DNA from 4 places in the Aerococcus sp. L_32 genome. Region 1 is predicted to be linked to each of the others. Evidence: riboswitches for the same ligand, from Rfam matches in the RefSeq annotation. Region 1 holds a riboswitch; each other region holds the start of a gene.
What was found. Region 1 has a riboswitch for FMN ahead of ACRCJ0_RS05230 (energy-coupling factor ABC transporter ATP-binding protein). Riboswitches for the same ligand answer to the same signal wherever they lie in the genome.
Positions count from the first base shown of each region.

Region 2: another riboswitch for FMN. It lies ahead of ribD (bifunctional diaminohydroxyphosphoribosylaminopyrimidine deaminase/5-amino-6-(5-phosphoribosylamino)uracil reductase RibD); the one in region 1 lies ahead of ACRCJ0_RS05230 (energy-coupling factor ABC transporter ATP-binding protein).
Region 3: another riboswitch for FMN. It lies ahead of ACRCJ0_RS05295 (energy-coupling factor ABC transporter ATP-binding protein); the one in region 1 lies ahead of ACRCJ0_RS05230 (energy-coupling factor ABC transporter ATP-binding protein).
Region 4: another riboswitch for FMN. It lies ahead of ribD (bifunctional diaminohydroxyphosphoribosylaminopyrimidine deaminase/5-amino-6-(5-phosphoribosylamino)uracil reductase RibD); the one in region 1 lies ahead of ACRCJ0_RS05230 (energy-coupling factor ABC transporter ATP-binding protein).

Region 1 is NZ_JBOEQF010000050.1:5,829-13,560, forward strand. It holds gene fabV (enoyl-ACP reductase FabV) at 52-1,251, opposite strand; gene aroD (type I 3-dehydroquinate dehydratase) at 1,481-2,263, opposite strand; gene truA (tRNA pseudouridine(38-40) synthase TruA) at 2,434-3,291, opposite strand; gene ACRCJ0_RS05220 (energy-coupling factor transporter transmembrane component T family protein) at 3,313-4,101, opposite strand; gene ACRCJ0_RS05225 (energy-coupling factor ABC transporter ATP-binding protein) at 4,098-5,033, opposite strand; gene ACRCJ0_RS05230 (energy-coupling factor ABC transporter ATP-binding protein) at 5,009-5,851, opposite strand; FMN riboswitch at 5,971-6,096, opposite strand; gene ACRCJ0_RS05235 (OsmC family protein) at 6,167-6,616, opposite strand; partial or broken gene ACRCJ0_RS05240 (acyltransferase family protein) at 6,752-7,732, opposite strand, start outside.
Region 2 is NZ_JBOEQF010000032.1:9,905-17,636, forward strand. It holds gene ACRCJ0_RS03830 (DUF4298 domain-containing protein) at 1-246, opposite strand, end outside; gene ACRCJ0_RS03835 (hypothetical protein) at 285-515, opposite strand; gene ACRCJ0_RS03840 (cupin domain-containing protein) at 668-1,102, shown strand; gene ACRCJ0_RS03845 (tautomerase family protein) at 1,345-1,728, shown strand; gene ACRCJ0_RS03850 (GNAT family N-acetyltransferase) at 1,819-2,232, shown strand; gene ACRCJ0_RS03855 (DNA-3-methyladenine glycosylase 2) at 2,396-3,301, shown strand; gene ACRCJ0_RS03860 (methylated-DNA--[protein]-cysteine S-methyltransferase) at 3,314-3,841, shown strand; gene ACRCJ0_RS03865 (endonuclease III domain-containing protein) at 3,850-4,488, shown strand; FMN riboswitch at 4,580-4,701, shown strand; gene ribD (bifunctional diaminohydroxyphosphoribosylaminopyrimidine deaminase/5-amino-6-(5-phosphoribosylamino)uracil reductase RibD) at 4,821-5,915, shown strand; gene ACRCJ0_RS03875 (riboflavin synthase) at 5,916-6,518, shown strand; gene ACRCJ0_RS03880 (bifunctional 3,4-dihydroxy-2-butanone-4-phosphate synthase/GTP cyclohydrolase II) at 6,519-7,715, shown strand.
Region 3 is NZ_JBOEQF010000051.1:5,774-13,505, reverse strand. It holds partial or broken gene ACRCJ0_RS05305 (acyltransferase family protein) at 1-962, shown strand, start outside; gene ACRCJ0_RS05300 (OsmC family protein) at 1,098-1,547, shown strand; FMN riboswitch at 1,622-1,747, shown strand; gene ACRCJ0_RS05295 (energy-coupling factor ABC transporter ATP-binding protein) at 1,867-2,709, shown strand; gene ACRCJ0_RS05290 (energy-coupling factor ABC transporter ATP-binding protein) at 2,685-3,617, shown strand; gene ACRCJ0_RS05285 (energy-coupling factor transporter transmembrane component T family protein) at 3,618-4,406, shown strand; gene truA (tRNA pseudouridine(38-40) synthase TruA) at 4,431-5,288, shown strand; gene aroD (type I 3-dehydroquinate dehydratase) at 5,444-6,226, shown strand; gene fabV (enoyl-ACP reductase FabV) at 6,459-7,658, shown strand.
Region 4 is NZ_JBOEQF010000049.1:4,987-12,718, forward strand. It holds gene ACRCJ0_RS05125 (hypothetical protein) at 1-28, opposite strand, end outside; gene ACRCJ0_RS05130 (6-phospho-beta-glucosidase) at 25-1,452, opposite strand; gene ACRCJ0_RS05135 (MurR/RpiR family transcriptional regulator) at 1,547-2,287, opposite strand; gene ACRCJ0_RS05140 (DUF4298 domain-containing protein) at 2,388-2,690, opposite strand; gene ACRCJ0_RS05145 (cupin domain-containing protein) at 3,112-3,546, shown strand; gene ACRCJ0_RS05150 (tautomerase family protein) at 3,788-4,171, shown strand; gene ACRCJ0_RS05155 (methylated-DNA--[protein]-cysteine S-methyltransferase) at 4,271-4,798, shown strand; gene ACRCJ0_RS05160 (endonuclease III domain-containing protein) at 4,883-5,521, shown strand; FMN riboswitch at 5,616-5,737, shown strand; gene ribD (bifunctional diaminohydroxyphosphoribosylaminopyrimidine deaminase/5-amino-6-(5-phosphoribosylamino)uracil reductase RibD) at 5,858-6,952, shown strand; gene ACRCJ0_RS05170 (riboflavin synthase) at 6,953-7,555, shown strand; gene ACRCJ0_RS05175 (bifunctional 3,4-dihydroxy-2-butanone-4-phosphate synthase/GTP cyclohydrolase II) at 7,556-7,732, shown strand, end outside.

The sequences.
Region 1 (7,732 bases):
ATAAGCTGATTTTCCTATCGACTCGTCGTGCGCAATCCAAATATGCTATGATTATGGCTCTAGGCTAGCCAATTCCTCGTAAGTAACCGGTCTTTCTTCATAACCATCCACTTCAAAGCCGTTTAAATTCAAGAACTCTTTCATGAAGGTATCCCAAGCTGTGAAGTCTGTATTGAAGTTATCTTGGTTGATTTGTTCAATCAAAGCTTTGGCTTCAGCTTGCACTTCTGGGTCTAATTCCCATGAATCTGGGCGCAAACGGCCCTCTTCGTCAAATTCTGCCTGGTCGCCAAATAACATGTCGCGGAAAATCCGGTCGATATGCATAATTGGCGTTTCATGTTGGCCTCGCGCTTCCATGACCTTAAATAGCCCTAAGCAGTATACTGGGAAGAATGGGATCACAGATGAAGCTTTAGTGGTTACAGCGGTTGCCACAACAACTGTTGCTTTCCCATCGATGTCTTTTAAATCTTCGTTGATTAAAGCGGCAGCCTTATCGCAGTCCGCTTTAGCACGGCCTAAAGTGCCCTTGTTGTAGTATGACTCGTTTAATTCAGCCCCTAAATAAGAATAAACAACGGTCTCAACGCCTTCAGCTAGCACGTCCGCTTCCTGTAAGGCATTCATCCACATCCGCCAGTCTTCACCACCCATAACCTTTACAGTGTCCTCAATTTCAGCTTCTGTAGCCGGTTCAAGCACCTGTTCAAAGAAGGTTTCCTTTTGTAGGTTGACGTTTGGTCCCACAACCTCTTGGCCAATTGATTTGATTACTGAATTGTAAGTTTCCCCGGTATTTGGGTCCGTACGGCGTCCTGAAGCCAATGAGTAGACCACAAAGTCCACCTTTCCGCCGAATTCATTCTTGATGAAGTCAATCACTTGGTCCTTCGCTTCGTTAGAGAAGGCATCTGCCATGATATTTTTAGCGATTAACCCTTCAGCCTCCGCTGCTTGCCGGAAAAAGATATTGTTATACCAACCTGGCTTACCAAGGTTTTTCTCGGATCGTGGTCCCCCACCATGTGAAACTGAAATCGTATCTGCCCCCGCACCAAAGGCTAGGTTAATCCGACTAGCCAATCCATAAGAAGATGAGCCTCCTAATACCAACACTTTCTTCGGTCCTTCAAAGGTTCCTTGGTCTTTAACATATTGAATTTGATTGTTTACTTCTTGCTTTAACCCCATCGGATTCACACTAACAAGGACATTACCACGCATTTTTGGCTTAAATTCTAAAGTCATATAAGTCTCCTAATATTTACTGATTTCTCATTTTTTTGACGATTCATCTTTATATTATATAGTTAAGGAAACTAGTAGTAAAGTTTTACATGATTATATCAAAAATCAAAGTATTAATGAAAGCTTTTTTGAAAGCAAAAAGGACTGGGTTTTACCCTACAATCCTCTCTTGTCATATGTGTATTTTCCTTACTTAATGGCCGTTTTTCAATCCTATAGGCAAATTATCCTAGTAATTTTCATCATCCAAGTCATCTGCATGCAAAGTCAACAAGTTCATGCATTCTTCCACATCTTCAACGGCCATTTGCCCAGGAGCAGACGACATCCCTTCTACAGTGGCAAAGCTAGCCGCTGATTTGAAGATTTCCCCTGCAATTCGGGTAATCTTGCCTAAACGGCCCATCGACATGGTAATCAAGGGTTGGTCGATTAATGTGGACGCTTGGTGGGTCGCATTCATCAAAGCCAATACATCCGCTTCATCGTGGGGCATGACGGCCATTTTCACAATATCCGCCTCTGACTGACCCATCTTTTGTAGGCGTTTGACTATATCATTTTCCAAAGGGGTTTTCACAAAATCATGGTAGGAAACAATGACTTTGACTTGGTGTTTGTGGGCGTAAGGAATCAGGTTGTCTAAGATGTCCTGGCCTCGCTCAAACTCGATATCAATAGCGTCAACAGCCTTGGCTTGGATTAAATACCGGTACATTTCAACATACTGGCTCTTGCCAATAGCTGACTCCCCGCCCTCGCCCAAGGTTCTAAAGGTGGCAAGTAAGGGTTTTTGAATAGAGGTTTTCACCCGTTTACTCAATTCAACCAACTCTTCCAGCTCGTCGAAATCGTCAAAGTAATCAATCCGCCATTCCACCATATCGCCTGGTTGACGGCGGTAGAAATTGGCACAGTTAATAATATCTACCGCATTATCCTCGGCTAAGGGAATAATCATTTTTGGTCTATCCTCCCCGAACTTCAAGGAAGCAATTTTTACACTCTTCATGTTGGACTCCTTCTGACATCAAGGTAAAATAAAAAACTCGATACCATTTGATATGTATATTGTATCGAGTTTTTACCTTTTAAGCTATATAAAATTTGTGATTAAAGATTGAAGCACTTATTCTTTATTAACTTCTTCAATATTTTGATCATCAAAATTGTCGACCGTCTCTAAAAGTCTTCACCTGAATTTGCCTCTAAGTCCCCACTTGCACTCATAGGCGTCCCTAAACCAGATTTATAGTCGCTATAAGCCTTGGAAACCTGCTGGCGATCTTCTAGTCCTAGGTAATAAACCTCCGCTAAATATAAGCCATGTGCGGCTGCTGTGGGTCCTGCTTCATTCCGGTCTTCGGCTGCGATCAATCGTTTCATCTCATCAACTGGTCTTAACCCGTCCCCAATTTGAAGCGTTGTGCCCACCAAAATCCTGACCATATTATATAAGAAGCCTGATCCTTCAAAGACGAAGGTCAAAGTTTCTGCATCGGGATCAGCCGTCACTTCAGCTCGGTAAATTTCCCGGACAAAGTTGGTTTTATCCGTTTTAGTCGAACAGAAGGACTTAAAATCATGGACGCCGATAATGTCCTTTAAGGCCGTTTGCATTCGGGTAACGTCCGTTCGGTAGGGATGGTGGTACATATACTGTCTAGTAAACGGTGACGGAAACTTAGAGGTATCTACCTTATAGATGTACTTCTTCCCATTCGTATGAAACCGGGCGTGGAAATCATCTTCCACCCGCTCAACCTTGGTGATGCAAATGGCATCGTCAAGGATTGAATTTAAGGCTCTTAAGACCGCTTCCTCCCCAATTTCCGCTGGATAATCAAAATGAATCACTTGGCCAAGAGCATGAACGCCTGAATCGGTCCGACCTGACCCAACGACAGGAATCGTCTGTCCTTTAGACATGAGCTTTAGGGCTCTTTCAAGGGCCTCTTGTACGGTATGCCCATTTGGTTGCACTTGAAAGCCGACAAAGGGTGTCCCGTCGTATTGCAAGGTTACTTTAAATCTAGGCAAAATGCGCCCTCCTTCTAGTGGCTATAAGATAATCATGACGATGGTCAAAACAGCAAGACCGATACTGGCAAGGGTATCTATTCTGCCCCAATGCAATTGACGGTACTTGGTCCGTCCTTCACCGCCCTTGTAACCACGCGCTTCCATGGCAGTGGCTAGGTCATAAGCCCGGTTAAAGGCTGAAATGAATAAGGGAATGAGGACTGGAATAAAGGCTTTCACCCGCTCAAGGATGTTGCCTTCTGAAAAGTCCACACCACGTGCCCGCTGTGCGTTCATGATCTTATCCGCTTCTTCAAGTAGGGTCGGGACAAATCGCAAGGCAATCGACAACATCAAGGCAACCTCATGGACTGGCAAAATGTTACGAACAGGCTTCAACAAGGCTTCCATGGCATCTGTAATAGCCAGAGGTTGAGTGGTCAAAGTCAATATCGTCGATAGGAAAATAATCAATAGGAAGCGGATAAAAATATAGGCCGCATTAGACAAGCCACCAGTTGTTAAGGCTAGTGGCCCAAAAGACCACAGGACGTCCCCGGTGTGGGTAAAGAGGATTTGTAGGGCTACCGTAAAAATAATAATCGCAATCATGGGTTTCAAACCGCGTAAAAATACCCTTAAAGAAATCCCAGTTAAAAAGACTAGACTCGTGACCACCACGATCATGACGATATTGGTCGTGACATTAGTTGCCGCAAACACCAATAGCATCATGACAATCAAGGCCACCAATTTCACCCTCGGGTCCAGTTTGTGCATCAAGGAATTACCGGGAATATACCGGCCAATAATCAATTTATCTTTCATCTATCATTGACCCCTTCCTCTGTACTAAGTCCGTTTAACTCGTCGTCGTCATTTTGCCCGGTCGTTAAAGCCAAGTTATCAACGATTAAATCAGCTAAAGCATCTACCGTTAATGGCACCTGAGTCGCTCCATCCCATAACTGGCGGTCTAATTTACCTTGCAAATTAAAGGCAAAATCAGCTGCGTCCGGTAAAGCCAATTGGTGGCTGGCTAACCAAGCAGGGTCGGCAAAAACGTCAGCTGGCGTCCCTTGTTTCACACAAGTCCCACCATCCATCACAATCACGTGGTTGGCATAAGCTGCCACATCCTCCATTTGATGGGTCACTAAAACAATCGTCAACCCTTGGTCTCTATACAAGCGGTCGAACATAGACATCATTTCCATCCGACCTTTTGGATCTAGTCCAGCAGTTGGCTCATCTAATACCAGTACTTCCGGTTTCATGGCAATCACCCCAGCAATGGCTACCCGGCGCATTTGCCCACCAGATAATTCAAAAGGTGACCGCTCAAATAAAGTCCGAGCAATCCCCACTGCTGCTAAGGCTCCTTCAGCTTTCTCGCGGGCTGTCGCTTCATCGTCGCCAAAATTCATCGGCCCGAACATTACATCTTTAATGACCGTTTCTTCAAATAGTTGTCCTTCAGGAAATTGGAAGACCATCCCTACTCGTTGACGGAGCTTCTTCAAGTCTTTTGGCTTAGCGTCAGCTGACACCACCGTCTCACCAATTCGTACTTGTCCTACAGTGGGTTGTACCAAGGCGTTAAGGTGTTGGGTAATGGTCGACTTTCCTGACCCTGTATGGCCAATAATCGCCGTATATGACCCGTCAGGAATCGTTACATTAATATCATGCAAGGCTGCACTGGCGAACGGTGTCCCGGCCCCATAAGTAAAACCTACTTGTTCAAATGCGATTTGCATAACCATTCACCCAACCCTTCTTCATCAAAATATGCATCCGGCACAGCCACCCCGCGTTTAGCTAAGGCGCTTTTTAGTTGCTCGGAAAAAGGCACATCCAAACCAATCTCAGTTAACTCATTCCCGTAAATAAAGATATCAGCTGGCGTACCCTCTTTAATAATTTGTCCTTCTTTAAAGACAAGCATCCGGTCAGCTTCCGCCGCTTCGTTTAAATCATGGGTAATCGAAATCACAGTTAGGGCCTTATCTTGTTTGATATCCGCCACAATTGCCATCAATTCGTCCCGACCTTCAGGATCTAACATTGAAGTCGATTCATCTAAAATAATGATTTTTGGTGCCATAGCAATCACGCCCGCAATCGCAACCCGTTGCTTTTGACCACCAGATAAGGCTGCTGGTTCCTTGTCGCGGTAGTCCCACATTTTAACCCGTTTCAAGGCAGACTCAACACGGGCATGCATCTCATCAACCGGCATACCCATATTTTCCAAGGCAAAAGCCACATCATCTTCAACCGTTGCCCCAACAAATTGGTTGTCTGGATTTTGAAAGACTAGCCCTACTTGACTACGGATATCCCATAAGGTCTCCATAGAAAGGACCTTATCGTCCACCTGAATGGTACCTGACTTGGCTTCCAGTAAGCCCACTAATAATTTTGAAAAGGTCGATTTCCCCGACCCATTATGGCCAATAATCGCTAGCCATTCACCTTCATAGATACTCGTTGATAGGCCATCTATAGCTAATTTCTCATCTGATTGACTATATTGAAAAGACAAATCTTGAACCTGAATAATCGGTTTCGCCATCTTGTTCCCTCGCTCACTTTAAATATTTAAGAAAAAACTCCTCCAATGTTACTTGGAAGAGTTTGTCAAAGAAGCCCAATTCAGCTAACCACTTGCATCGCCGTCTCGTTCATCCTGCTATACGCTTCTTCCATCCTGACTGTAACAGTCGGTACTAGAATTCCACTAGTTCAATCACCTATTGCTGCTGGTAATTCGCGGACTTTACCGCCGATCGGGACTCGCACCCTGCCCTGAAGACATTTCATTTGTTTTTCACTTAGTTTAGTCTACTAAAATCCACCATTAAAAGCAATGATCAGATGTCAAGACACCTTATCTCTTTGTACCATCTCCATGATCATTAGTGTGAATCACTATTTCCTTATAAGCATAGTCACCGATGATCTGAGATACCGGACACCGGCCTTCTGCCTCATAGACTATAGCTTCCGCCTGGTCACGTGGTAAATCGAGGTAGATATCTACTTTGAAATCAAAATAAGTGATGGTTGTTTCCTGATTTAATTTATAGTCCACTTGAACGACCACTTCACTGGCCACACCCTTGATACCGTGTCGGTCTAAAGCAATTTCGATGGTCGCATTCAAGCACGTCGCCCATGATAAGGCGATCAGTTGTTCTGGGTTAGTCCCAAGCTCATCAGCTTTCAAAGGACTTGACGTTTGGACCCGCAGCTCATTATCCCCTTCAACCCAGGCCGTTCCCTTAAGCCCTTGATCATTATGCACCCGTGTCGTATACAACAATTTATCCTCACCCATATGCGCATTGCCTCCATCCTCTTGATTATGCTCTAATATGGGCCATTATACCCTTAATACTCCTAGCAAAAAAGGCAATTGCACTCAAACCCGCAATTGCCTTTTCATCTAATGTTTCAATTTTATATAGAAATTTTATTTTTTCAAGACTTCGTACATACCGTTGGTGATAAACTGCAACCACACTTGGCCTCCGTCTGGATTAAAGTGGACCCCGTCTTGACTCAACCAAGTGGACGCTTCCTCGTGGTTACTATAGTATTCATGCCAGTCCAATAAGTAGATGGTATCACTATCGTCACTGGCCACTTCAGCTAAGGTTTTATTGACATCAGCTGCCCAAGGGCGGTCGACATGGGTATTGACTAGGAAAATCGTCTTATCCCGTCCAATCTCATCTAAGAAGTCAGACAATTGAGCTGACGTAAAGCCCCCATTAGCTCCTAGGTCAACAAGAACCGTGTCATGGAGCATTCCCTGTGCTTCTAAGCTAGCTGGATAGCTAATTGAGGTATATAACTGGCGACCAACCGCCGCATCAACAATAGCATTAGGATACAAGGTGTATAAACCTTCCGATTCACCGACCATTAGGGAGTCACCAATAAAGGTTATAGATAATTGGTAGGCAAAGCGGGCTTGTTCATCAGGAATCCCTTCATAGAATCCTAGTGACGCCTCACTTAAATTGTCTTTATAGGTTGATAGGCTCGCGTCTGCTTGTTTTTCTTGTTCAGCCCGTTGTTTATTCAATTCCTCAATCTTCTTGGCCTGGTCAGCTGCTTGCTGCTCTTCTACTGTCACATTGTCTGCTGGTTTAGAAATTGCAACAGCACTCGCACCACCAAGGAATATGAAGGTAAACGCTAAGAATAAAATACGGGTCAACCAAGGTGCCGGCTCTTTAAACAAATTACGTACCTTTGTAAATAGACGAACGGGTTGATTATTTCGGACTTCATTAAAAATCGGCACCGGCCATCTTTTTTCCTCTAGTAAGGCATAAGACAAGCAGGATAGGACAATAATCAAAATGACTTGTGGCCATATACTATTAGTAAACCAATTCTGACTGGTTGGAACCATATGGAACAACACATTGATTGGATAATACCA
Region 2 (7,732 bases), on a different contig from region 1:
ATCTATAACAAGGTCATAGCTGTAGTCTTCTCCTAGTACAGCTGTTGTACTAGCATCTTCAAATAAGCCTTGTTGTTCCATATTTAAATGTTTAAACCAAGTCTCACTGCCATAGTATTTAAGGAATAGTTTGATATTTGGTAGGTATCTTTCAAAATTTTCCAGGGAATTAGACATGACCTCAATTTCTTTAGAAATCCTCAAAAAATTTTCTTCCATCTCATAAAAATGTTCAGTATTTTTCAAGTTATCCCCAACTTTCTTAAAGCTTATCAATTTGACGATTATTTTATTGCACTGATGATGGTGGTAAATATTGGAATGATTGATACGGTACTATAAATTTGGGCAAGAGAAACAATGGGTTCCTCCCATGAAGGTGGTGCAATTAAAGCAATGCCGTAGAGAATAATAATAAAAATAAGATTTGTTAAAATCCTAGATAATGCTTGGCGCCAGCTTATTTGCTGTTTAAAATTAAATGCCTGTTGCCAAAATTGAATAAGTGATTTCATGATAAAACGCCTTTCTAAATATGGATGAATAATTAAAAAAAGCATAAACTAAAAATAAACAGCAAGCAACAAAATTATTTATGATCACTGATTCATAATATATTTGCATTTAAATATATAAGGAGTAGAATTATAGATAAGGAGGGATTATGATGACTGATAATAAATTTCTAACTGGTAATGTAGATAACGACAAAAAGCCATTTATTATAGATGTTGAAAAAGAAACGTTAGAGAATACAAATTTTCGTACGACAATTTGGACAGGTAGCAAGTTGCAGTTGACTGTTATGGAAATTCCTGTAGGCGGTGATATTGGTTTAGAAGTACATAATGAAAGTGATCAATTTATCCGTATCGAGCAAGGTGAGGGTCTTTGCCAGATGGGCCCTGCTGAGGACGATTTATCCTTTGAACAAAAAATTGGAGAAGATGAAGCAGTCTTTGTGCCACTAGGTTTATGGCATAATATCACCAATCGGGGGAGTGTACCGTTAAAACTGTACACCATTTATGCTAGCCCTGACCACGTACCTGGTACTGTTCATGGCACTCAAGAAGATGCTGAAAGCGATCCAAATGAATAAAGCAAACATGAAATGCATAAAAAGTACAAACAATAGTTAAATCAAGAAAACCGATGACCTTAAAAGCGTTATCGGTTTTTCTATGCTAGAAATCAACCAGTCTCTATAAAAAGATATTCCTTTACATATATCAAACAATGTATAGTACGGTACTTCTAAAAAGTTGTTGTAAGGTGAAACTAGCAATTTAATTAAATTTTCATATATAATAATATTACGCAAAAAGATAAGGAGTGTGCTACATGCCATTAGTTAGAATCGATCTATTAGAAGGTAAGACCGCAGAATTCAAATCACAACTAGGTGAGTTAGTTTACGAATCTATGCTTGAAACGATTGGAATCCCTGAAGAAGATAAGTTCGTGGTTGTTAATGATTTAAAAGCTGAAGAACTGATATTTTCTACCAATTATCTAGGTGTTGACCGTACAGAAGGTATCGTAATCATTCAAATCACAATGAATGAGGGACGTACAACTGAGTTGAAAAAAGCTTTATACAAGACAGTTGCTGATAAATTAAATAGCCAATTAGATATTCGCAAAGAAGATGTCTTTATCAACTTAGTAGAAGTAAATAAAGAGAACTGGTCCTTTGGTAATGGTATTGCACAGTATGCGGAGTAAATAATTTGAATTCTACTTTTTTGAAGTCATTAATGGTGTTGTTTATACAGTGATAATAATATAACTTTATATTTGATGATGGGAGGATATATGATACGAGATATTAAAGTTGAAGATGCATCGTCGATTGCTCTAATAGCTAGGGTTAGTTTAGGATATAACGTTACAATTGAAAAAGTAGCATCAAATATTTTAAACATTCAAAATCATTTTACAAAAGTTTTTGAGAAAGAAAATAGAGTAGTTGGTTTCATTCAAGCTGAGGTATATCATACACTATATTCAGATTCTGGCTTTAATATTCTAGGACTAGCGGTTTTACCTGAATATCAAGGACAAGGTATAGGTAGTGAGTTGATGGACGTGTTGGAACAGGAGAAAAATCTCAAACAATATAACTTTATTCGGTTGAATTCGGGTGTTGAAAGAGTAAAAGCACATCAGTTCTATCAGCATAAAGGATATGTTGCAACCAAAGAACAGAAGAGATTTATAAAACTATAATACTTTATTTAAATACCCTAGCTATCACTCTAAACTAGTGATAGCTAGGGTTTTGTTGTTGAAATGCAGTTTACTATACTAGTCCCGAAATTTAAAAAGCCAGATAGTGTTATTTATTTGCAATAGATGATGTTAAAATGGATTTAGTTAAAGGAGTTGTGGGATGATGACGTCAGACTTGCTACAAATTAATTTACCAGAAATATGCGCTTGGTCATCGATTATGGGGTATTTAAGCCGAACGACTAACGAAGTGATGTACAAGATGATAGGCGGTAAATTACGAAGAGCCTACAAGGTGGATGGAGAAATTTACTTATGTGAAATTAGTCCAGATACAAATCAAGAATATCTTCAAGTGCGGATTTTAAATGACCTAAAGTGGACTGACAACGCGAAATTTTATATCACGCGTTATATCCGTGACTGGTTTGATTTAGATACTGACCTCACCGATTTTTATATTATGGCGGAAAATGATCCACTATTAAGTAACCTGACCCAGCATTTTTATGGCTTAAGATTAGTTGGCATGCCTGACTTTTACGAAGTCATCACTTGGGGCATTCTTGGCCAACAAATTAACCTAATCTACGCGTATACCTTGAAACGTCGTTTTACAGAAAAATATGGAGAACCGATCAACTTCGAAGGGGAAACTTACTGGATTTACCCACAACCAGAAGCGATTGTCCAATCCACTGTTGAAGATCTTCGCCAACTAAAACTAACTCAGAGAAAAGCTGAGTATCTAATGGAAATTTCAAAGCAAATTACCGCTGGAAAAATGTCAAAAATCTATTATCAACAATTTCAAACTGCCAAAGCAGCTGAGAAAGAGATGACAAAAGTTCGTGGTATCGGTCCATGGACTGCCAATTATGTACTGATGCGCTGCTTACGACTCGGTGATGCCTTCCCAATGGCAGATATTGGCTTATTAAACGGGATCAAACAAATTGAAAATCTCGATATTAAACCTGATAAAGAGCGACTACTATCTCTACAAAAAGATTGGGGTTCTTGGTCTGCCTATGCTACTTTTTACATTTGGCGCCTATTACACTAAGGAGGAAATGCGATGTATTACAAATCATCTTACACCTCACCACTTGGTCAAATGACTATCGTGAATGATGAACATGCGATTAAAGGATTGTGGTTTAGTGATCAAAGATACTTTGGTGGTAAATACGACTTACAGACTATGATAGAAGGAGAAACGCCAGTGACAAAGCAAGTAAAAAATTGGTTAGATGCTTATTTTGCTGGTGAAAATCCCACACTTGATCCAACTATTCTAGCCCCTGAAGTAACGCCTTACCGTAAGCAAATCCTGAACGCACTGATTCATGTCCCTTACGGCCAAACGACTAGCTATAAGGAATTAGCTGATCAAGTTGCTTTAAATGCTCCTGGGAAAAGGGGTTCAGCTCGTGCAGCTGGCGGCGCTGTTGGCCACAATCCTATCTCGATTCTAATTCCATGTCACCGGGTTGTAGCCACTAATGGTGCATTGACTGGTTATGCAGGTGGTATCGACCGCAAAATTACCTTGCTGGCTTTGGAAGGCTTTGACCGGTATAAGCTAGAGAAACACCAAATTTAGGGAGCACTATGAAACAAATCAATATCAGAAAATTATATGACACGCTATTCACAGAAATGGGCCCACAAGGATGGTGGCCCGCAGAAAGTAAAGTAGAAATCATTCTGGGTGCTATTTTAGTACAGAACACTAATTGGCGAAATGTGGATAAATCTTTAAACAATTTAAAAGCAGCAACCGCCTTTTTGCCGGAGGAGATTTTAAAACTAAATGTAGAAGACTTAGAAATACTTATTCGCCCCAGTGGCTTCTACCGTAATAAAGCAAGAACGATACAGGCAACCTTTGAGTGGTTTAATGACCATAATTGGGATTATCAAGCGATTTCCGACCAATACGGCGACCATCTAAGGAGCGAATTATTGAAAATTCGAGGCATAGGCTTTGAAACGGGGGATGTCTTCCGAGTTTATATTTTTGATCAACCAGCGTTTATCGCTGATGCCTACGCTAGGCGATTATTCAGTTGGTTGACAGGAAATTCGTACACAACCTATCAAAGCCTTTACCAAGAAATTAACTTACCGGATGACTTCAATTATGAGGAAGCCCAGGAATTCCATGGCTTAATTGATGAGTTTGGCAAACTATACTTGGGTAAAAATGGCCAAGTAAAGGAAATTTTTTTATCAAATCACAAAAAATAAATACTCTATAGTATATATTTTTTGTTTAAAAAACACGTTTGGGTTTACATTTTCTTTTTAATACCGTATGATATCACCATAAACATTCAAATAAAATCTTCAGGGCAGGGTGTGATTCCCGACCGGCGGTAAAGTCCGCGACCTCCTTTAATTAGGGGCTGACTCGGTGTAATTCCGAGACCGACAGTAAAGTCTGGATGGAAGAAGAGTAGAATCAAAATAAACAATTACTATAAGTCTATAGTTTATTTGTGTGCCCTAGGAATCTTATTTCTAGGGCTTTTTTTCGTCACTCTGACTGGATTATTTGTTGTTTAGGAAAGGATGAGTGAATGAAAGACTATATGCAAAAAGCGCTAGATTTGGCTAAGCTAGGCCGAGGTTGGACCAAGTCGAACCCCATGGTGGGTGCAGTCATTGTGAAAAATGATCAGATTCTTGGCCAAGGTTACCACAAGCAATACGGCGGTCTCCATGCGGAAAGAGAAGCCTTAAAAGACGCTTTTGAAAAAGGCCATGATGTCAAGGGGGCAACGATTTACGTAACCCTTGAACCTTGCTGCCACTTCGGCAAGACGCCGCCTTGTACCCATGCCCTTATAGAGGCGGGTATTGAAAAAGTGGTGGTTGCTGCAACTGATCCGAATCCACTAGTTGCTGGAAAAGGCATCCAGGAATTAAGAAACCACCATATTGAAGTAGAAACGGGTCTTTTGGCTGAAGAAAGTGAAGATCTTAACCGTAAATTCAATTATTTTATGACCCGTAAGCAACCCTACGTCACCATGAAGTATGCCATGACCCTTGATGGTCGAACAGCTGCTTACACTGGGGATTCCCAGTGGATAACGGACAAAACTGCACGTGACCATGTCCATTACCAACGCCACAGTAACCAAGCCATTATGGTTGGGATTGGGACAGTGCTTGCGGATGATCCAGCGTTAACTGTTCGAATTGACGATTTTGGGGGGATTAATCCTATCCGTATCGTTTGTGATAGTAGCCTGAAGCTCCCCTTAACCAGCCAATTAGTCAAAACTGCTAAGGAAACGCCTACAATTATTGCGACAACTAATCAGAATCTACAAGATCACCAAGCCTATCAAGCAGCCGGTTGCCAGCTATTAATTGTGAAGGAAAAGAATGCCAAGGTAGATTTACTTGATTTAATCACCCAACTAGGCCAGCAAGGTATTCAAAGTATTTATGTTGAAGGTGGATCAAAACTAAATGCTTCGCTACTTGAAGCTGGTTTAATCCAGGAAATCCACACTTATATTGGTCCTAAAGTTATTGGTGGTTTTGACCAGTATAGTCCTATCAGTGGTTTCGGTTTTCCACATATGGACCAAGCGCTCACAAGTTATATCCAAGCAATCACGCCATTAGGTAAGGACTTTTTGATAGAAAGTAGGGTGGATTAAATGTTTACAGGAATTATCGAAGATATTGGCCGTATTGAAAGTATCGAGGCCATCAACAATGATGCAGGACTTCTTTTAACCATTGCCTCGGAAAAAATAGTATCCGATGTCAATCTAGGTGACTCTATTAGTGTCAACGGCATTTGTCTTACCGTGACGAATTACACCGATACTAATTTCCAAGTTGAAGTGATGCCAGAAACGATTGCGAAAACGTCTTTAGAAGGTATTGCTAACAATAGCCGCGTGAATCTGGAACGGGCAATGAAGGCAAATGCGAGATTTGGTGGTCATATTGTAAGTGGACATATTGATGGTATTGGTAAAATCACCGCAATTGAGGCGGATGGTATCGCTAATTGGTACACGATTCAAACAAGTAAACCATTAATGCGCTACATCATCATGAAGGGATCTGTTGCTATTGATGGCACAAGTTTAACAGTTGCTGGAGTTGAAGGAGATACATTTAAAGTATCAATCATTCCTCACACCAGTGAACAAACAATCTTTTCAACCTATCAAGTAGGCACTATCGTGAATTTAGAAAATGATATTGTTGGCAAGTATATTGAACAATTTACAGTGAAGGAGCGGGTATAGATGGATTTTTCAACAATCGAAGACGCATTAGCAGCTTTACAAGCAGGCCAAATCATTATGGTTTTGGATGATGAGAATAGAGAAAATGAAGGAGACTTAATTTGTGCAGCTGAGTTTGCAACAACAGCTAATATTAATTTTATGGCGACTCATGCTAAAGGGTTAATTTGCCAGCCAATGAGTCAGGAAATAGCTAGTCGTTTGAATTTGTCGCCAATGGTGGAGGATAATACAGATCCACATACAACCGCATTTACGGTATCCATTGACCATAAAGAGACAAGCACAGGTGTGTCCGCAATTGAACGCGGGTTAACCATGCGTGAAGCAGCAAATCCGAATAGCCAACCCAGCGACTTTAACCGTCCGGGCCACGTTTTCCCATTGGTGGCGAAAGAAAATGGTGTCTTGGAGCGAAACGGTCATACAGAAGCAACGGTTGATTTGATGAAATTAGCTGGGCTGAATCCAGTGGGTGTTTGTGTAGAAATTATGCGCGAAGACGGTACAATGATGCGCCAAGCCGAATTGCTTGAGCAAGCAGAGAAGTGGCAGATGCCAGTCATCACCATTAAAGGCTTACAAGATTACCGGATGAAAACTGAGCGTCATACCCACCATGTATCACAAGCTAAAATGCCGACAAAATTTGGTGAATTTACTATCCATACTTTTATCAACGACATAGATAATCAAGAACATGTAGCTTTGGTAAAAGGGGATGTTTCAGGTAAGGGACAGGTCCTAACGCGCTTGCATTCTGAATGTTTAACGGGAGATGTATTGGGCTCAAACCGGTGTGACTGCGGAGAGCAATTACATGAAGCTTTACGGAAAATCAACGAAGCTGGCCAAGGCGTTCTCTTATATTTAAGACAGGAAGGTCGTGGCATTGGCTTAATCAATAAAATAAAAGCCTACCAGTTACAAGAAGAAGGGCTAGACACTGTCGAAGCCAACCACGCTTTAGGTTTTCCGGATGATTTAAGGGAATACCATACGGCTGCACAAATGTTAGGGGAACTGGGTGTGACATCCATTGACCTTATGACCAACAATCCTGATAAAATCGCACAATTAGAAGCATCTGGTATCCAAGTAGCGAACCGCGTGAGTATTGAAATGGCTGCTAATCCGGATGATGAAAACTACTTAATCACTAAAAAAGTAAAAATGGGTCACTTATTAGACTTATAAAATACGGAGGAAAATAA
Region 3 (7,732 bases), on a different contig from region 1:
TGCTGTTCCATATGGTACCAACCAGCCAGAATCGGTTTACAAATAGTATTTGGCCACAAGTCATTTTGATTATTATCCTGTCGTGTTTATCTTATGCCTTACTAGAGGAAAAAAGATGGCCGGTGCCGGTTTTCAATGAAGTGCGTAACAACCAACCCGTCCATCTTTTTACTAAGGTTCGTAACTTGTTTAAAGAGCCGGCACCCTGGTTGACCCGCATTTTATTCATTGCATTTGCCCTCGTTTTCCTAGGAGGCGTGAGTGCGGTGGCGGTGTCTAAACCGGCTGACAATGTGACGGTAGAGGAGCAGCAAGCTGCTGAACAAGCCAAGAAGATTGAAGAACTGAATAAACAAAGGGCTGAGCAAGAGAAGCAAGCTGACGCTAGTCTGTCAACTTATAAAGACAGTTTAAGTGAGGCGTCGCTAGGATTTTATGAAGGGATTCCAGATGAACAAGCCCGCTTTGCCTATCAATTACCGGTAACCTTTATTGGTGACTCCCTCATGGTGGGCGAATCAGAGGGTTTGTACACCTTGTATCCTAATGCTATTGTTGATGCGGCGGTTGGTCGACAGTTATATACCTTAATTGGCTATCCAGCTAGCTTAGAAGCACAGGGTATGCTAAAAGATGTCGTTTTGGTTGACCTAGGTGCGAATGGTGGCTTTACGTCAGCTCAATTGTCTGACTTCTTAGATGAGATTGGCCGGGATAAAACCATTTTCCTAGTCAATACCCATGTCGACCGTCCTTGGGCATCTGATGTCAACAAGACTTTAGCTGAAGCAGCTAGTGACGATAGTGATTCAGTATATTTACTGGATTGGCATGAATTCTACAGCAACCACGAAGAAGCGTCCACTTGGTTGAGCCAAGACGGGGTCCACTTTAATCCAGACGGAGGCCAAGTGTGGTTGCAGTTTATCACCAACGGTATGTACGTAACCTTGAAACAATAAAATTTCCATATATAAATGAATCATTCGGTGAAAAGGCAATTGCGGATTTGAGTGCAATTGCCTTTTTTGTGTTGGAAATTAAGGGTATAATGACCCATATTAGAGCGTTATCAAGAGGATGGAGGCAATGCGCATATGGCTGAGGATAAATTGTTGTATACGACACGGGTGCATAATGATCAAGGACTTAAGGGAACGGCCTGGGTTGAAGGGGAGAATGAGCTGCGGGTTCAAACGTCAAGTCCTTTGAAAGCGAATGAGCCTGGGACGAACCCAGAACAATTGATTGCCTTATCATGGGCTACGTGTTTGAATGCGACCATCGAAATTGCTTTAGACCGACACGGTATCAAGGGTATGACCAGTGAAGTGGTCGTTCAAGTGGATTATAAATTAAACCAGGAAACGACCATTACTTATTTTGATTTTAAAGTAGATGTCTATCTCGATTTACCACGTGATCAGGCGGAAGCTATTGTCTATGAGGCAGAAGAACGTTGTCCGGTATCTCAAATTATCGGTGATTATCCTTATACGGAAATGGTGATTCATGCTAATGATCTTGGGGATGGTACAAAGGCATAAACAAGGTGTCTTGACATCTAATCATTGCTTTTACTGGTGGATTTGTGTAGACTAAACTAAGTGAAAAACAAATGAAATGTCTTCAGGGCAGGGTGCGAGTCCCGATCGGCGGTAAAGTCCGCGAATTACCAGGTAAATCAGGTGATTGAACTAGTGGAATTCTAGTACCGACTGTTACAGTCAGGATGGAAGAAGCGTATAGCAGGATGAACGAGACGGCGATGCAAGTCTAGCTGGACTTGGGCTTCTTTGACAAACTCTTCCAAGTAACGTTGGAGGAGTTTTTTTCTTAAATATATTAAGTGAGCGAGGGAACAAGATGGCGAAACCGATTATTCAGGTTCAAGATTTGTCTTTTCAATATAGTCAATCAGACGAGAAATTAGCTATAGATGGCCTATCAACGACTATCTATGAAGGTGAATGGCTAGCAATTATTGGCCATAATGGGTCGGGGAAATCGACCTTTTCAAAATTATTAGTGGGCTTACTAGAAGCCAAGTCAGGAATCATTCAGGTGGACGATAAGGTCCTTTCTATGGAGACCTTATGGGATATCCGTAGTCAAGTGGGGCTAGTCTTTCAAAATCCAGACAACCAATTTGTTGGGGCAACGGTTGAAGAGGATGTGGCTTTTGCCTTGGAAAATATGGGTATGCCGGTTGATGAGATGCATGCCCGTGTTGAGTCTGCCTTGAAACGGGTTAAAATGTGGGACTATCGCGACAGGGAACCCGCAGCCTTATCAGGTGGTCAAAAACAACGAGTAGCTATTGCGGGTGTGATTGCTGTGGCACCGAAAATCATTATTTTAGATGAATCGACTTCAATGTTAGATCCTGAAGGGCGTGACGAATTGATGGCAGTCGTGGCGGATATCAAACAAGATAATGCCCTGACTGTGATTTCGATTACCCATGATTTAAACGAGGCGGCGGAAGCTGACCGGATGCTTGTCTTTAAAGAAGGGCAAATTATTAAAGAGGGGACGCCAGCTGAAATCTTTACTTACGGGAATGATTTAACTGAGATTGGTTTGGATGTGCCTTTTTCTGAGCAACTAAAAAGCGCTCTTGCTAAACGCGGTGTGGCTGTGCCGGATGCATATTTTGATGAAGAAGGGTTGGGTGAATGGTTATGCAAATCGCATTTGAACAAGTAGGCTTTACTTACGGTGCTGGGACACCGTTCGCCAGTGTAGCCTTGCATGATATTAACGTGACGATTCCAGATGGGTCATATACGGCGATTATTGGCCATACAGGGTCAGGAAAGTCGACCATTACCCAACACCTTAACGCCTTGGTACAACCAACTGTAGGCCAAGTACGGATTGGTGAGACGGTTGTATCAGCTGACTCTAAGCCAAAAGACTTGAAGAAAATCCGCCAACGAGTAGGGATGGTCTTCCAATTTCCTGAAGGTCAACTATTTGAAGAAACTGTTATTAAAGATGTCATGTTCGGTCCTATGAATTTTGGTGACGGTGAAGCGACAGCCCGCGAGAAAGCTGAAGCGGCTTTAGCAGCAGTGGGGATTGCCCCGACTTTATTTGAGCGGTCACCTTTTGAGTTATCTGGTGGGCAAATGCGCAGGGTAGCCATTGCTGGGGTGATTGCCATGAAACCGGAAGTACTGGTATTAGATGAGCCAACTGCTGGACTGGATCCAAAAGGTCGGATGGAAATGATGTCAATGTTCGACCGCTTGTACCGAGACCAAGGGTTGACGATTGTTTTAGTGACCCATCAAATGGAAGATGTGGCAGCATATGCCAACCACGTGATTGTGATGGATGGTGGGACTTGTGTGAAAGAAGGGACGCCAGCTGACATCTTTGCGGACCCTGCTTGGTTAGCCAGCCACCAATTGGCTTTACCGGACGCAGCTGATTTTGCCTTTAATCTACAAGGTAGATTAGACCGCCAGTTATGGGACACAGCGACTGACGTCCCATTAACGGTGGATGCTTTAGCTGACTTAATTGTTGATAAATTGGCTTTAGCAACCGGGCAAAATGACGACGACAAGTTAAGCGGATTTATTACAGGGGAAGGGGGCCAATTATAGATGAAAGATAAATTGATTATTGGCCGGTACATTCCCGGTAATTCCTTGATGCACAAACTGGACCCAAGGGTGAAATTGGTGGGCTTGATTGTCATGATGTTGCTGGTGTTTGCGGCAACTGATGTCACGACCAATATCGTCATGATTGCAGTGGTTACGAGTTTGGTCTTTTTAACTGGGATTTCTTTAGGGATATTTTTACGTGGTTTAAAACCCATGATTGCTATTATCATTTTTACGGTAGCCCTACAAATCCTCTTTACGCATACTGGGGACGTCCTGTGGTCATTTGGTCCACTAGCCTTAACAACTGGTGGTTTATCCAATGCGGCCTATATTTTTGTCCGCTTCCTATTGATTATTTTCCTATCGACGATTTTGACTTTGACTACTCAACCCCTGGCTATTACCGATGCCATGGAAGCCTTGTTGAAGCCTGTTCGTAACATTTTGCCAGTCCATGAGATTGCCTTAATGTTATCGATTGCCTTGCGATTTGTCCCGACCCTACTAGAAGAGGCAGATAAGATCATGAATGCACAGCGGGCACGTGGTGTAGACTTTTCAGAAGGGAATATCCTTGAGCGGGTAAAAGCCTTTATTCCAGTCCTAATTCCCTTGTTTATTTCTGCCTTTAACCGAGCTTACGACCTAGCCACTGCCATGGAAGCGCGTGGTTACAAGGGTGGTGAAGGCCGGACCAAGTACCGTCAATTGCATTGGGGCAAACTAGATACCCTTGCCAGTATCTGTCTTGCGGTTTTGACCGTTGTCATGATTATCTTATAGCCACTAGTAGAAGGAGGGCGCATTTTGCCTAGATTTAAAGTAACCTTGCAATACGATGGAACACCATTTGTCGGCTTCCAGGTGCAACCAAATGGCCACACTGTACAAGAAGCCCTTGAAAAAGCCTTAAAGCTCATGTCAAAAGGACAGACGATTCCTGTTGTTGGGTCAGGCCGGACCGATTCAGGTGTTCATGCCCTTGGCCAAGTCATTCATTTTGACTATCCAGCGGAAATTGGTGAGGAAGCGGTCTTAAGGGCAATGAATTCAATCCTTGATGATGCTATTCGAATCACTAAGGTTGAACGGGTGGAAGATGATTTCCACGCCCGTTTTCATACTAACGGTAAGAAGTATATTTACAAGGTAGATACGTCCAAGTTTCCGTCACCATTTACTAGACAGTATATGTACCACCATCCCTACCGGACGGATATTAAGCGTATGCAGGAGGCCTTAAAGGACATTATCGGCGTTCATGATTTTAAGTCCTTCTGTTCGACTAAAACGGATAAAACCAACTTTGTCCGAGAAATTTACCGGGCCGAAGTGACGGCTGACCCGGATGCAGAAACCTTGACCTTTGTCTTTGAAGGGTCAGGGTTCTTGTACAATATGGTCCGGATTTTGGTGGGCACAACGCTTCAAATTGGGGATGGGTTAAGACCAGTTGACGAGATGAAACGGTTGATCGCAGCCGAAGACCGGAATGAAGCAGGGCCCACAGCAGCCGCACATGGCTTGTATTTATCGGAGGTTTATTACCTAGGGCTAGAGGGCCGCCGGCAGGTTTCGCAGGCTTATAGCGACTATAAAGTTGGTTTAAGTACTCCTGTGGATGCAAGTATGAGCTTAGATACAAATTCAGATGAAGACTTTTAGGAATGGTCGACAAATTTGATGATATGAATGAAGAATAAGTTCTTTAATCTTTGGTCACAAATTTTATATAGCTTAAAAGGCAAAAACTCGATACAATATACATATCAAATTGTATCGAGTTATTTATTTTGCCTTGATGTCAGAAGGAGTCCAACATGAAGAGTGTAAAAATTGCTTCCTTGAAGTTCGGGGAGGATAGACCAAAAATTATTATTCCCTTGGCCGAGGATAATACGGTAGATATTATTAACTGTGCCAATTTCTACCGCCGTCAACCAGGCGATATGGTGGAATGGCGGATTGATTACTTTGACGATTTCGACGAGCTGGAAGAGTTGGTTGAATTGAGTAAACGGGTGAAAACCTCTATTCAAAAACCCTTACTTGCCACCTTTAGAACCTTGAGCGAGGGCGGGGAGTCAGCTATTGGCAAGAGCCAGTATGTTGAAATGTACCGGTATTTAATCCAAGCCAAGGCTGTCGACGCTATTGATATCGAGTTTGAGCGAGGCCAGGACATCTTAGACAACCTGATTCCTTACGCCCACAAACACCAAGTCAAAGTCATCGTTTCCTACCATGATTTTGTGAAAACCCCTTTGGAAAATGATATAGTCAAGCGCCTACAAAAGATGGGTCAGTCAGAGGCGGATATTGTGAAAATGGCCGTCATGCCCCACGATGAAGCGGAGGTATTGGCTTTGATGAACGCGACCCACCAAGCGTCCACATTAATCGACCAACCCTTGATTACCATGTCGATGGGCCGTTTAGGTAAGATTACCCGAATTGCCGGGGAAATCTTCAAATCAACGGCTAGCTTTGCCACTATAGAAGGTATGTCGTCTGCTCCTGGGCAAATGGACGTTGAAGATGTGGAAGAATGCATGAACTTGTTGAATTTACGTGTAGATGACCTGGATGATGACGATTTCTAGGATATAATATGTTTCTAGGGTTGAAAAACGGCCATTAAGTAATGAAAATACGCATATGACAAGAGAGGATTGCAGGGTAAAACCGCAGTCCTTTTTGCTTTCAAAAAAATTTTCATTAAAGCTTTGATTTTTGATATAATCATGTAAAACTTTACTACTAGTTTCCTTAACTATATAATTAAAAAGTGAATTATCAAAAAATTGAGAAATTAGTAAATATTAGGAGACTTATATGACTTTAGAATTTAAGGCGAAAATGCGTGGAAATGTCCTTGTTGGTGTGAATCCGATGGGGTTGAAGCAAGAAGTAAACAATCAAATTCAATATGTTAAAGACCAAGGGACCTTTGAAGGGCCGAAGAAAGTTTTGGTATTAGGGGGCTCATCTTCTTATGGATTGGCTAGTCGGATTAACCTGGCTTTTGGTGCGGGGGCAGATACGATTTCAGTTTCCCACGGTGGGGGACCACGATCTGAGAAAAACCTTGGTAAGCCAGGCTGGTATAATAATATCTTTTTCCGCCAAGCAGCAGAGGCTGAGGGGCTAATCGCGAAAAATATTATGGCAGATGCCTTCTCTAACGAAGCGAAGGACCAAGTGATTGACTTCATCAAGAATGAATTCGGCGGAAAAGTGGACTTTGTGGTCTATTCATTAGCTTCAGGACGCCGTACAGACCCAAATACAGGGGAAACTTACAATTCAGTGATCAAATCAATCGGCCAAGAAGTTGTGGGACCAAACGTCAACCTACAAAAGGAAACCTTCTATGAACAAGTGCTTGAACCGGCCTCAGAAGCCGAAATTGAGGATACCGTAAAGGTTATGGGTGGAGAAGACTGGCGGATGTGGATGAATGCCTTACAGGAAGCGGACGTGCTAGCTGAAGGCGTTGAGACTGTCGTTTATTCTTATTTGGGGGCTGAATTAAACGAGTCATACTACAATAAGGGAACTTTAGGTCGCGCTAAAGCGGACTGTGACAATGCTGCCGCTTTAATCAATAAAGACTTAAAAGATATCAACGGAAAAGCGACTGTCGTTGTAGCAACTGCTGTAACAACTAAAGCTTCATCAGTTATTCCATTCTTCCCAGTTTATTGTCTGGGATTGTATAAGGTAATGGAAACACGCGGCCAACATGAAACGCCAATTATGCATATTGACCGGATTTTCCGTGACATGTTGTTTGGTGATAAGCCAGAGTATGATGACGAGGGCCGTTTGCGTCCGGATTCATGGGAATTAGATCCAGAAGTACAAGCTGAAGCCAAGGTTTTAATTGAACAAATCAACCAAGATAACTTCAATACAGATTTCACAGCTTGGGATACCTTCATGAAAGAATTCTTGAATTTAAATGGCTTTGAAGTGGATGGTTATGAAGAAACACCAGTGACTTATGAAGCATTAGTGAATTTAAAACCCTAAATAGCGATCATCATCAAGCACGGTAAGGAAGACGCGTTCGACTTATCGTGTTTTTTGCTATAAAAAAGCTCAGA
Region 4 (7,732 bases), on a different contig from region 1:
ATACGGTTAGTTTAAATATGTTGTTCATTTCAAATTTTCACCATTACTTTTAATTACTTCTTGATACCAGTAAAAAGATTTTTTGGGAATACGTCGGAATGTTCCCTTACCGTAATCGTCTCGGTCAATATAAATAAAACCATAGCGCTTTGTCATTTCACCAGTACCATTAGAAATAGAATCAATACATGCCCATGAGGTATAACCGATTAATTCTACACCATCTAGAGTGACTGCATCAGACATGGCTTTAATATGTTCTTTATGATACTTAATTCTATAATCATCGTTGATCTTACCATCTTCTGTTAAATTATCGTTAGCTCCTAGGCCATTCTCCACAATAAACATGGGTTTATTGTAGCGATCATAAATTTCATTGATTGTAATTCGAAATCCTAACGGATCAATCTGCCAACCCCATTCACTTGTTTGTAAATAGGGGTTAATTTCTGAAGAAAAAATATTACTTTCAGTTTGATTAGCGCTATCAGGCTTGGCACTACTTACTCTTGAAGAATAATAAGAAAAGCTAATGAAATCTACAGTATGGTCTCTTAAAATCTTAAGGTCATCATTTTTAACAGGAATAGTGAGATTTTGACGTTCAGTTTGTTTTAAGTAATAGTTAGGATAACTTCCTCGCACCTGAACATCTGAAAACATATAGCTTTCACGTGAATCTAGAATAGATTTCCATACGTCTTTTGGATGTGGCGTCTGAGCATAATAACTTCCAGCAGCCAACATACACCCAATTTGAAAATCTGGATTTATTTTTTTAGCAAGCTGAGTTGCTTTAGCGCTTGCTATTAATTGATGGTGGATCACATCAGTTGTAATCTGTTCCCTATTATCATCTGGATTAAAAGTTAAGCCTGTTGCGACGAAAGGGAAATGCAAGACCATATTGATCTCATTAAAAGTAAGCCAATATTTGACATAATCTTTATAATGCTTAAACAATGTTTCCGTAAATTTTAAATAAAATTCAACAGTTAGACGATTTTTCCAACCACCATATTCATCAACCAAATACATAGGGATATCAAAATGATTGATAGTCACTAATGGTTCAATATTATACTTACGACATTCTTTAAAAACATTTAGATAGTGATCCAAACCAAGCTGATTTGGTTTGGACTCATTTCCCTTAGGATAAATCCTTGACCAAGAGATAGATAATCGATAAACTCTAAATCCCATTTTGGCTATTAGTGCAATATCTTCTTTGTAGTGATGGTAATGATCAATGGCGACTCTTGAGGGAAAGAAAGTGTTTGCTGGCAAAGATTTAGGGTCTAAATTCCCTGTACCCACTTGGAAGCGTAATTCTCCGTAAGGCATAAAATCTAGATTTGAAAGACCTCGACCATCGATATTATAAGCTCCTTCTGTTTGATTCGCAGCAGTTGCTCCGCCCCATAAAAAATTTTCTGGAAATGACATGTATATTCCTCCTTTTCGTATTACAAAAGTATAAGGAAGGAGTTGCTACTTAAAAAGGAAGTTTCTTTAAAGGAAACTTCCTTGACTAACCATTTTAGTAGTGTTGTTTTAAGTTAAAGATTAATAAATCAATAATATATTTAAAAAGGATTGTATTAAATTTTTCATGCTGTATGGGAACATATAACTGTTGTCCCTTAAAGCTTAGATTATTTTGACAAGTGATGAGCCATTTCATCCCATGAGTCTCCTCAAGCCTCTTCACTACACGCTTATTGTACTTGAAAGTATTACCGTTAACGCTGAGTACTAATAATAAATCATTGTCACTAATATTGTAGAAATGTTGAAAGTCAACATCGCAAATAATAATATTTTTATTAATCACTTGTAGCTCTATTTGAATTTGATAACAGAGGTAGCGAACATCTCCCTGGGCAAAGACAAATACAGTATTTGCTGCGGCGAGTTGTTCAGTTAATAAATCTAAACGAATATAATCTACTGAATTTGTTAAAGTATTAAGGCCATTCACCATAGTATCTGTAAAGTTTACAATATTATCTTTTGCATTATTAGACCTCTGTAAATCAAAACGGCGTCCCTCTAAAGATTCAAGATATTCTAAGCAAGCATCTTTAAAGTCAATGTAAGTTTTATAATCTAGATATCTGACATATTTCGAGATTTGACTTTTTGATACAAAGGTCCTATTAGCTATCTCATCCATTGTAATATAAGGAACTTCGTGAATATGTTCTTGAAAGAATAAACTTAATATATAGAAAGTTGAATTTTTTTTATAGGAATTTGTTACATCATTTAGTTTATCCATTATCAAGCGTATCAGTCCTTTATAATATGATGTTAAAGTAGTGAAAACAAAAGCTTAAAGTGTAGCAAAGAACCCATTTAATCTTCCATTAGATAATAAGCTATTCTTCTGTTAATTCATCACCAATAATTTTCATTTTCTTTGTCAAATCAACGATATCCATGACTAAGTCATAAGCGTAATCCTCGCCTAATACAGCCGTTGTACTAGCGTCCGACAATAGGCCTTCTTCGTCCATTTTCCGGTGATTAAACCAGTCTTTGCTACCATAATATTTAAGAAATAATTGAATATCTGAAACAGTCTGCTCAAATTTTTCTAAAGTATCTGACATTGCTGCAACTTCTTTACTAATCTTCAAGAAATTATCTTCCATTTCATAAAAATTATCAGTGTTCTTCACGTTACCCCCAACTTTCTTAAAGAATATACATTGGATGATTATTTTATTGCGCTAATGATAGTGGTAATTGTTGGTACGATTGAAATGATCGTATAAACTTGGACAAAATAAGCAATAGGTTCCTCCCATGAAGGAGGTGCAATTAAAGCAATAAAGTAGAGTATAATAATAAAAATAAGGTTTGTTAAAATCCTAGATAATGCTTGGCGCCAACTTATTTGTTGTTTAAAATTAAATGACTGTTGCCAAAATTGAATAAGTGATTTCATGATAAAACGCCTTTCTGAATATGAATGAATAATTAAAAAAAGCATAAACTAAAAATAAACAGCAAGCAACAAAATTATTTATGATCACTGATTCACAATATATTTGCATTTAAATATATAAGGAGTAAAATTATAGATAAGGAGGGATTATGATGACTGATAATAAATTTCTGACTGGTAATGTAGATAACGACAAAAAGCCGTATATTATAGATGTTGAAAAAGAAACGTTAGAGAATACAAATTTTCGTACGACGATTTGGACAGGTAACAAGTTGCAGTTGACTGTTATGGAAATTCCTGTAGGCGGTGATATTGGTTTAGAAGTACATCATGAAAGTGATCAATTTATCCGTATCGAGCAAGGTGAGGGTCTTTGCCAGATGGGTCCTGCTGAGGACGATTTATCCTTTGAACAAAAAATTGGAGAAGATGAAGCAGTCTTTGTGCCACTAGGTTTATGGCATAATATCACCAATCGGGGGAGCGTACCATTAAAACTGTACACCATTTATGCTAGCCCTGACCACGTACCTGGTACTGTTCATGGCACTCAAGAAGATGCTGAAAGCGATCCAAATGAATAAAACAAACATGAAATGCATAAAAAGTACAAACAATAGTTAAACCAAGTAAACCGATGACCTTAAAAGCGTTATCGGTTTTTTTATGCTAGAAATCAACAAGTCTCTATAAAAAATTATTCCTTTACATATATCAATCAATGTATAGTAGGGTACTTCTAAAAATTGTTGTAGGGTGAAACTAGCAATTTAATTAATTTTTCATATATAATAATATTATGCAAAAAGATAAGGAGTGTGCTACATGCCATTAGTTAGAATTGATCTATTAGAAGGTAAGACTGCAGAATTTAAGACACAACTAGGTGAGTTAGTTTACGAATCTATGCTTGAAACGATTGGAATCCCTGAAGAAGATAAGTTCGTTATTGTGAATGATTTAAAAGCTGAAGAACTGATATTTTCTACCAATTACCTAGGTGTTGACCGTACAGAAGGTATCGTGATCATTCAAATCACGATGAATGAGGGACGTACAACTGAAGTAAAAAAAGCTTTATACAAGACGGTTGCTGACAATTTAAATAACCAATTAGATATTCGCAAAGAAGATGTCTTTATCAACTTAGTTGAAGTAAATAAAGAGAACTGGTCCTTTGGTAATGGTATTGCACAGTACGCAGAATAAATAGCATTACTACAAGTACATAAAAGCCATACCCTAGCTATCCCCATCTTTTATTGAGATAGCTAGGGTATCTGTCATCTTAGCCCAGGAGGGATTACCATGTATTACAAATCATCTTACACCTCACCACTTGGCCAAATTGCTATCGTGAGCGACGATAAAACCATTAAAGGAGTGTGGTTTGCTGACCAAAAATACTTCGGTAGTCAATACGTCATGCAAACAATGGCAGCAGCTGAAACATCAGTAATCATACAAGTCAAGAATTGGTTAGATGCTTATTTTGCTGGTGAGAACCCAACTCTTGACCCAAACATTTTGGATCCAGAAGTAACGCCTTACCGTAAGCAAATCCTGAACGCACTGATTAATGTCCCTTACGGCAAAACGACTAGTTATAAGGAATTAGCTGATAAAGTTGCTTTAACCACTCCTGGGAAAAGGGGTTCAGCTCGTGCAGCTGGCGGTGCTGTTGGCCACAATCCCATCTCGATTCTAATTCCATGTCACCGAGTTGTAGCCACTAATGGTGCATTGACTGGTTATGCAGGTGGTATCGACCGCAAAATTGCCTTGTTGGCTTTGGAAGGCTTTGACCAATCCAAGCTAGACAACCACCAAGTATAGGTGTGACGCTAATAGGAATCCATTAATTTTTACATGAAGATGCAAGGAAAAATACCACATAACGGCAAAATAATTTAGGGTGAGATGATGAATAAATTAGCTATTAGAAAGTTATACGATACCTTATTAAATGAAATGGGCCCACAAGGTTGGTGGCCTGCTGATTATAAGGTAGAAATAATCCTGGGGGCTATCCTTGTTCAAAATACCAACTGGCGTAACGTTGAAAAGTCCCTAAATAACTTGAACGCAGCTACTGGTTTTTTGCCAGAAGGAATTTTAAAGCTCCCGTTAGAAGAATTAGAAACGCTGATTCGACCAAGTGGTTTCTACCGCAACAAGGCGCGAGCAATTCAAGCCAGTTTCCAATGGTTTGATAACCACAAATGGGATTATCAAGCCATGCAGTATGCATACGGAAAACAGTTGCGAAGTGAAATCTTGAAATTACACGGGGTAGGGTTTGAAACAGCTGACGTATTTCGCGTTTTTATATTTGACCAACCAGCGTTTATCGCTGATGCCTACGCTAGGCGTTTATTCAGTTGGTTGACAGGCAATTCGTACACAACCTATCAAAGCCTTTACCAAGAGATTAACCTACCGGATGACTTCACTTATGAGGAAGCCCAGGAATTCCATGGCTTAATTGATGAGTTTGGCAAACTATACTTGGGTAAAAATGGCCAGGTGAAGGGAAATTTTTTATCCAATCACCCATGATAAATACTCTATAGTATATATTTTTAATTTAAAAAATACATTTGGGTTTACATTTTCTTTTTAATACCGTATGATATCACCATAAACATTCAAATAAAATCTTCAGGGCAGGGTGTAATTCCCGACCGGCGGTAAAGTCCGCGACCTCCTTTAATTAGGGGCTGACTCGGTGTAATTCCGAGACCGACAGTAGAGTCTGGATGGAAGAAGAGTAGAATCAAAATAAACGAATACTATAAGTCTATAGTTTATTTGTGTGCCCTAGGAATCTTATTTCTAGGGCTTTTTTTCGTCACTCTGACTGGATTATTTGTTGTTTAGAGAAAGGATGAGTGAATGAAAGACTATATGCAAGAAGCACTTGACCTAGCCAAATTAGGACAGGGTTGGACAAGGTCTAATCCTATGGTTGGTGCAGTTATCGTAAAGAATAGCCAAATCATCGGTCGAGGCTATCATCAGCAGTATGGTGGTTTGCATGCGGAAAGAGAAGCCTTAAAGGATGCCAGCGAACAAGGGCATGATGTAAAAGGGGCAACTATGTACGTCACGCTGGAACCCTGCTGTCATTTTGGTAAAACGCCGCCTTGTACGCAAGCTATTATCGAAGCGGGTATTGAAAAAGTGATAGTTGCTGCAATTGATCCGAATCCTTTGGTTGCTGGAAAAGGCATCCAGGAACTAAGAAACCACCATATTGAAGTAGAAACGGGTCTATTAGCCAAAGAGAGTGAAGATCTTAACCGTAAATTCAATTACTTTATGACTCATCAACGCCCCTATGTCACCATGAAATATGCCATGACCCTAGATGGTCGAACGGCCGCCTATACTGGGGATTCCCAGTGGATAACGGACAAAATTGCACGAGAGCATGTGCATTACCAACGCCACAGTAACCAAGCCATTATGGTTGGCATAGGGACTGCGCTTTTGGATGATCCATCGTTAACTGTTCGAATTGACGATTTTGAGGGGCTTAATCCTATCCGTATTGTTTGTGATAGTAGCTTGAAGCTCCCCTTAAACAGCCAATTAGTGGCGACAGCGAAGCAAACGCCCACAATTATTGCGACAATTAATCAGGACCCAGAAGATCACCAAGCCTATCAAGCAGCTGGCTGCCAGCTATTGGTTGTGAAGGAAAAGGATAACAAAGTAGATTTACTTGATTTAATCACACAACTAGGCCAACAAGGTATTCAAAGTATTTATGTTGAAGGTGGATCAAGACTAAATGCTTCGCTACTTGAATCAGGTTTAATCCAAGAAATCCACACTTATATTGGGCCCAAAGTCATTGGTGGTTTTGACCAGTATAGTCCTATCAGTGGTTTCGGTTTTCCACATATGGACCAAGCGGTAACCAGTCATATCAGTGAAATTACCCAATTTGGCGACGACATTTTGATAGAAAGTAGGGTGGGTTAAATGTTTACAGGAATTATAGAAGATATTGGCCATATTGAAAGTATCGAGGCTATCAACAATGATGCAGGACTTCTTTTAACCATTGCCTCGGAAAAAATAGTATCCGATGTCAATCTAGGTGACTCTATTAGTGTGAACGGCATTTGTCTTACCGTGACGAATTACACCGATACTAATTTCCAAGTTGAAGTGATGCCAGAAACGATTGCGAAAACGTCTTTAGAAGGAATTGCTAACAATAGCCGCGTGAATCTGGAACGGGCGATGAAGGCAAATGCAAGATTCGGTGGTCATATTGTAAGTGGCCATATTGATGGTATTGGTAAAATCACCGCAATTGAGGCGGATGGTATCGCTAATTGGTACACGATTCAAACAAGTAAACCATTAATGCGCTATATCATCATGAAGGGATCTGTTGCTATTGATGGTACAAGTTTAACGGTTGCTGGAGTTGAAGGAGATACATTTAAAGTATCAATCATTCCTCACACCAGTGAACAAACAATTTTTTCAACCTATCAAGTAGGCTCTATCGTGAATTTAGAAAATGATATTGTCGGCAAGTATATTGAGCAATTTACAGTGAAGGAGCGGGTATAGATGGATTTTTCAACAATCGAAGACGCATTAGCAGCTTTACAAGCGGGACAAATTATCATGGTTTTGGATGATGAGAATAGAGAAAATGAAGGAGACTTAATTTGTGCAGCAGAGTTTGCAACAACAGCTAATATTAATTTTATGGCGACTCATGCTAAAGGGTTAATTTGCCAGCCA